2 linked regions of the Funiculus sociatus GB2-C1 genome follow. The protein of the gene in region 2 interacts with the protein of the main gene of each other region in a pairwise test. Links are inferred from orthologs where the notes say so. Each region holds a gene or a part of one and is shown on either strand. Other genes may lie near its edges. The genes, in order: NDI42_RS13585 and sfsA.

Evidence for each region.
Region 1: the proteins of sfsA (region 2) and NDI42_RS13585 interact in binary tests that used the Escherichia coli proteins (3 or more experiments, as listed by UniProt). The link is inferred for Funiculus sociatus GB2-C1 from one-to-one orthologs.

Annotation. Positions count from the first base shown.
Region 1 is NZ_JAMPKJ010000025.1:2,789-5,938, forward strand. The notes cover bases 122-2,944. They hold NDI42_RS13585 (glutamate-5-semialdehyde dehydrogenase), read left to right. Parts: upstream 122-790; coding sequence 791-2,098; downstream 2,099-2,944. Other genes in these bases: NDI42_RS13580 (diacylglycerol/lipid kinase family protein), read right to left, coding at 122-436; NDI42_RS13590 (bestrophin family protein), read left to right, coding at 2,284-2,944. In the rest of the region: more of NDI42_RS13580, read right to left, coding at 1-121; more of NDI42_RS13590, read left to right, coding at 2,945-3,150. UniProt on the Escherichia coli protein: Catalyzes the NADPH-dependent reduction of L-glutamate 5-phosphate into L-glutamate 5-semialdehyde and phosphate. The product spontaneously undergoes cyclization to form 1-pyrroline-5-carboxylate.
Region 2 is NZ_JAMPKJ010000035.1:51,050-54,272, forward strand. What follows is about bases 216-3,111. They hold sfsA (DNA/RNA nuclease SfsA), read right to left. Parts: upstream 2,083-3,111; coding sequence 1,348-2,082; downstream 216-1,347. Other genes in these bases: NDI42_RS16950 (RidA family protein), read left to right, coding at 216-262; NDI42_RS16955 (NAD(+) kinase), read right to left, coding at 310-1,230; murJ (murein biosynthesis integral membrane protein MurJ), read left to right, coding at 2,223-3,111. In the rest of the region: more of NDI42_RS16950, read left to right, coding at 1-215; more of murJ, read left to right, coding at 3,112-3,223. UniProt on the Escherichia coli protein: Binds to DNA non-specifically. Could be a regulatory factor involved in maltose metabolism.

The sequences.
Region 1 (3,150 bases), on a different replicon or contig from region 2:
CTTTGATTTCTTCACCTAATGGAAACAGGGCTGCATCCAGTCCCACACCAGCCGCCTCAAAGAAGTAATTTTCATTGTTGGCTTGACCTACATCAATGCTTTTAATTTCACCGTGCGCCAACACAGCGCAAGCTTCAGCGACATCGGTTGGCAGGTTGAGGCTGCGGGCGATATTGTTATAGGTGCCTATGGGGATAATGCCGAGCGGAATTGGTGCGTGGATTAAGCCTTTGGCAACTTCGCTTACAGTTCCATCGCCACCACCGACAACAACCATGTCGTAGCCTTCTTCTACTGCTCGTTGTGCAATCAAGGAAGGTGACTCTGAAGCAGTAGTAAATGCGAGGTCAGCTCGAATATCTTGGGCTTCCATCCCCGCGATGATTTCGGGCAGCTTCATCGGGTTGGGCTGAGTATCGCCCGAAATCGGGTTCATGATCAGGCGAGCGCGCTTCATGTAAAGGTTGTTGCAGAGTGGGGAACTATTAGACTCGTAGAGCTGCTAGTTTTAGGTTCACCTTAGCACACACAACTAGCGGTTTTGGGTAGAATACCAAAGTTGCTAGACTAAAGCGCGATTGACTTAAGAAAGCCAAACTTTCAATAAGATTGATTTTGCACAATTATTTTGTACTGTGGCAGTGGCCACAATTCACCCTGTAGTAAAATTAAACTTTTATATCTCTGCAATTATCAACATCTAAAGGTGCCGTCAGGCAAGATGTAAGTAAAGGCATACAGAGATTTTTGACTAGACTTTGGCTTGCACGGCGGTACTCGATTCAATACTATGACTGCTTCCCAGATTGCTTCTTCATCCATAATTGACGACATTGCTCGACTCACCCGCGAAGCCGCACGTCAGCTGGCGGTTCTCTCAACTGATGCTAAAAATCAAGCAATCGTGGCGATCGCGATCGCGCTTGAAGCCGCAACATCTGAAATTTTGGCGGCTAACGCGGCTGATTGCAAGGCGGCGGAGGCGGAGGGAATTCCTAAACCGCTTTATGCTCGGTTAAAGTTGGATGAGACAAAATTGCAGGGCGCGATCGCGGGTGTGCGAGATGTGGGACGCTTGAGCGATCCTGTCGGCGCAGTCCAAATTCATCGGGAACTAGATACAGGTTTAATTCTCAAGCGCATAACTTGTCCTCTAGGTGTTCTAGGAGTGATTTTTGAAGCACGTCCGGATGCGGTAATGCAAATTTCTACTCTGGCGATTAAATCCGGCAATGGTGTCATTCTCAAAGGCGGACAGGAAGCAGTGCGTTCTTGCGAAGCTTTAGTAAAAGCAATTCGTCAAGGATTAACCCAAACTGGTATTAATCCAGATGTTGTGCAGTTGCTAACTACCAGAGAAGAAACGCTGGAATTGCTGAAGTTAGATCAGTATGTGGATTTAATTATTCCTAGAGGTTCTAACTCATTTGTCCGATTTGTGCAGAATAACACTCGGATTCCGGTCTTGGGTCATGCAGAAGGAATTTGTCATGTATATGTGGATGAAGCTGCTGATATTGAGAAAGCTGTAGCCATTACCGTAGATGCCAAAACCCACTATCCAGCCGCTTGCAATGCTTTAGAAACTCTGCTGGTGCATAACGCGATCGCTTCCGAATTTTTGCCGAAAGTTGCTAAATCTTTGCAAGAAAAAAATGTGGAATTGCGGGGAGATGAGAAAACCTGCCAAATTCTAGACATTGCAGCTGCTACAGAAGCAGACTGGGTGACAGAATACAGCGATTTAATTCTCTCTATTAAAGTTGTGCATTCCCTGGAGGACGCGATTAACCACATCAATACTTATGGCTCAAAGCATACAGATGCTATTGTGACCGAAAGTTCCGAAGCTGCTGCAACATTTCTTGCTCAAGTTGATGCTGCTGGTGTCTTCCACAACTGTTCCACTCGCTTTTCTGATGGCTTCCGCTACGGATTTGGCGCAGAAGTGGGAATTAGCACTCAAAAAATGCCGCCTCGTGGGCCAGTGGGTTTAGAAGGATTGGTGACATACAAATATCAAATTGTAGGTGATGGGCATATTGCCGCCTCCTACAGCGGTGCAGATGCCAAACCTTTTATCCATCGCGATTTGTAATCTCTCGTTCCCAAGCGGAGCCTGGGAATGCCAATCAGCCGACTTTCTACTAAGAAATTCGTATAGCCCTACGTTATAAGCTTGCGATTAAACTAGGACAATTTCGGAACCAGAGGGAGAGCCTTTACGAGTGTATTCCCTGGTTCTAGCCGGGGAGCGAAAGAATGGCTAAGGGCTAATAATTAATGATTAATGACGAATTAAACTGGTTTGCAATGGCTTTACAATTGCGGGGGTCAGTGGCTCCCATCATTTTTCCTCGTGTTTTGTTGTGCGGAGGATTTGGCTTTTTAATCTCTCTATTCTATTATTGGGGGTTACCAGTATCAGAGAATAGTTTGGCTAGCTTAGTTACTAATGTTGTCTACAACTTGGTATTAGGTTTATTATTAGTTTTTCGGACAAACACGGCTTACGATAGGTTCTGGGAAGGTAGGAAATCATGGGGTATTTTAGTTGTGAATGTCCGCAACTTAGCGCGTCAGATTCGGGTAGCGATCGCTACTACAGAACTGATAGATAAAGACAACAAAGATTCAACGCTGCGCCTATTGGGTGCTTTTGCGATCGCTACTAAATTACAGTTGCGCCAAGAACCGATAAGCGAGTTGGAAGATATAATTACCCCATCCCAATCGCTCAAGCTCAAAAGTGTGAAAAATCCCCCATTAGAAGTTGCTCTTTGGATTGGCGATTACCTACAACAGCAGTATAACCGAAATTTATTAAGTAGCAATCAGTTGATTGCTATGAACGAATTGCTAGATAAAATGGTAGAAGCTTTAACTGGCTGCGAACGCATTGTAAAAACGCCAATTCCTTTAGCTTATTCTATCTACCTCAAGCGATTATTGCTAATATATTGCTTTTTGTTACCTTTTCAATTAGTTGCAAAATCGGGATGGTGGACAGGTATAATCGTTATTTTACTAAGCTTTGTTTTGTTTGGAATCGAACAAATCGGCAATGAGATAGAGAATCCTTTCGGACATGATACTAATGATTTGCCATTAGATGAGATTTGTAGCTCAATGATTCAGAATATTGAGGAT
Region 2 (3,223 bases):
TGCTCCAGAAAATGCATATGCTCAAGCAAAGCGCTGCTTTGAAATAATCCAAAAAGCCTTGCAGGATCTGGGTACTGATTGTAGCTGTGTTGTGCGAACTCGGATGTATGTCACAGACATTTCTCGCTGGAGAGAATTTGGTGAGGCGCACAAAGAATTTTTTGGAGAAAATCCTCCAGCTTCAACGATGATAGAAGTAAAATCCCTCGTTGAGCCGGCAATGTTAATTGAGGTAGAGGCTGATGCAGTTTGTATGGAGTGAAAGCGATTCACTATTCCTATTTCTGCTTTTACAAACGCCACAATAATTTAATTGCGGTGATTGTTACTATACCGAATCCTAGCTCCTGCCCACTGGAGTTTTTCTCGTAACGTTTGGTAATAGGAATAGTTTTCGCGCAAAATAATAAACTTAGCCAGACAATTTGCCATGCGGATGTCTACCCGCTGTCCGGGCCAAATTGCAGTTGCCATCACCCCATCCATCCATAGTTTAGTGTTTAATTCGTAGTCAGCTAAAGGCCAGACGCTCACCACAGAACCGGAGGGGATGACAATTGGGCGACTGGAGAGACTCAAAGGGCAGATTGGGGTGACGGTAATAGCTTCCATGCCAGAATGGACGATGGGGCCGTTTGCAGAGATGGTGTAGCAGGTGGAACCAGTGGGCGTTGCGACAATCAGCCCATCCCCTTGATATTGATCGACCACCTCGCCGTCAATTTCCATTTCTAATATCGAGGTAATCATGCGGTCGGCGGAGGCGGGTTTGATGCACATTTCATTCAGTGCGAGGAAGCGATCGCTCACCGGTTCCATATTCGTGCGATCGCCCTCAAATAACGCCGCCTGCAACATCATCCGGCGTTCGATAGCATAGCGATCTTCCTCTAACCTGTCCCAAACCCTCTCAGTGTCTTGAAATTCCTCAAATGGCTGAGTTAAAAATCCCAGATGTCCCCCGACATTCACCGCTAAAATAGGGATTCTCTCTGGAGATAGATGCCGAACTGCTGCCAATGCTGTCCCGTCACCACCCAGCACCAGCGCCAGATCGATGCGGTGCATTGCGGAAGCCAAAAAAACCGGATAGGGATTATCCTTCGCCCCACTTGGCCCCATTAAAACATGGCAATTGCGTTTTTCCAGTTGCCTAGCGCATTTTTCTGCCCAACTGCGGCTTAGGGGATCTCCCGCTTTGTGAGCAATAATAACGTTTTTCAGCTCCACTGATTATTTACCCTAAACCTATAGAGCGCGATCGCGCTTGCTTATTTTTGCGTTTGGGCGATCGCCTCCCTATCTTAAGCTAGGGTACTCCTCCTCGTAATGTTCTTTTAGCGACAATTAGACAGGGCTGGGCATTGATGGGATAAAATCAGCTAACCCCAAGTAGCGAATTCCCTCTGGGTTAATTTCAAAACGGCAAGGTAACACCTCCAAGCCCAAGGAAACAGCATCGCGCAACAACTCCCCATACAAAGGATCGGCAATGTCTCCGGGCGCAAACTGGTTACAGTCGCCACGATTAATAAAATAAAGCATCACCGCCCGCGCTTGGGGAATTAGCGCCGTTAGTTCTCGCAGGTGCTTTTGTCCCCTCGTCGTGACCGTATCGGGAAATAGCACCAGTTTACCTTGCGCCCAAGTTGTACTTTTGACTTCCAGATAAATCGGTCTGTCAGACTCATCGCCAGTCAGCAAAAAATCTACCCGGCTTTTCTCTTTCCCGTAAGGTACTTCAAAGCGAATTAGACTGTATTTACCTAATGGAAACAGGAACTTCTCCAACGCCAACTTAATCACCCGATTTGGCAAAGCTGTATTCACTCCTACCCAGGCTGGTTCAGTATCGCAAACCTGAATCATTTCCCAGGTATAAGGCAACTTGCGGTTAGGATTATCACTGAAGGACACCTGCACCGGACTCCCAGGCGTAGAAACCGCCGTCATTGGGCCAGTATTAGGACAGTGGGCGGTGATTACTTCCCCAGTCGCCAGCTCAATATCGGCAAAAAACCGCTTATAACGTTTGAGTAGGACACCCGGATACAGAGTTGGATATTGGTAAAGCCAATCCATAGTAGTTTTTTAATGCAGAGTAACGCAAAGGTAATCTTAGGCGATCGCAGAGTCAGACAAACCTTTGCTACCTAAACCGTTAACCTTTGCATTCTTTGCGTTTAAATAAAATGAGTCTCTTGAGGTATCTTTAAGCATTTGTGACTGAAAAGCAAAAAACCGCTCGTTCCCTAGCTGGAATTGCTGGGATTGTGGCAATTGCCACACTGATTAGTAAAGTTTTTGGGTTAGTGCGCCAGCAAGCGATCGCAGCTGCTTTTGGTGTGGGTGTCACCGCCGATGCCTACAACTACGCCTATGTCATCCCTGGCTTTTTGTTGATCTTACTGGGCGGCATCAATGGCCCTTTTCATAGTGCCATTGTCAGCGTCTTAGCCAAGCGCGACAAATCGGAAGCCGCACCTTTGGTGGAAACCATTACAACACTGGTGGGAGGGATACTCTTCATCGTCACCATCGTTTTAATTGTATTTGCCGGAGTCTTCATTAACCTGGTCGCACCGGGTTTAAGCGAGACAGCCTACGGGATACAAGTGAAAGCGATCGCCATCGATCAATTACAGATAATGGCTCCGATGGCAATCCTTGCTGGACTCATCGGCATTGGCTTTGGCACCCTCAACGCCGCTGATATGTACTGGTTGCCCTCCGTTAGTCCCTTATTCTCCAGCATTACAGTCATTGGCGGACTCGGCATCTTAGCGCTGCAACTCGGCGACCAAATCAACGCCCCCCAATACGCCAAGCTAGGAGGATTAGTTTTAGCTGGGGGAACCCTTGCTGGTGCGATCTTACAGTGGTTAATCCAGCTGTCGGCACAATGGCGGGCTGGCTTGGGCACATTACGCCTGCGCTTTGACTGGCACCAGCCTGGAGTTAAGGATGTCCTCAAGGTGATGGGGCCAGCAACCCTTTCCTCTGGAATGCTGCAAATTAACCTCTACACCGATTTATTTTTCGCTTCTTATATTCCCCAAGCAGCAGCAGCCATGACCTATGCAGGGCTTTTAGTGCAAACGCCGCTGGGAATTATTTCCAATGTAATTTTAGTGCCGCTACTGCCCATATTTTCGCGGCTGGCTGCCCCGGAAAATTGGACTGAACTCAAGGCGCGAATTCGTCAGGGAATACTCCTCACTGC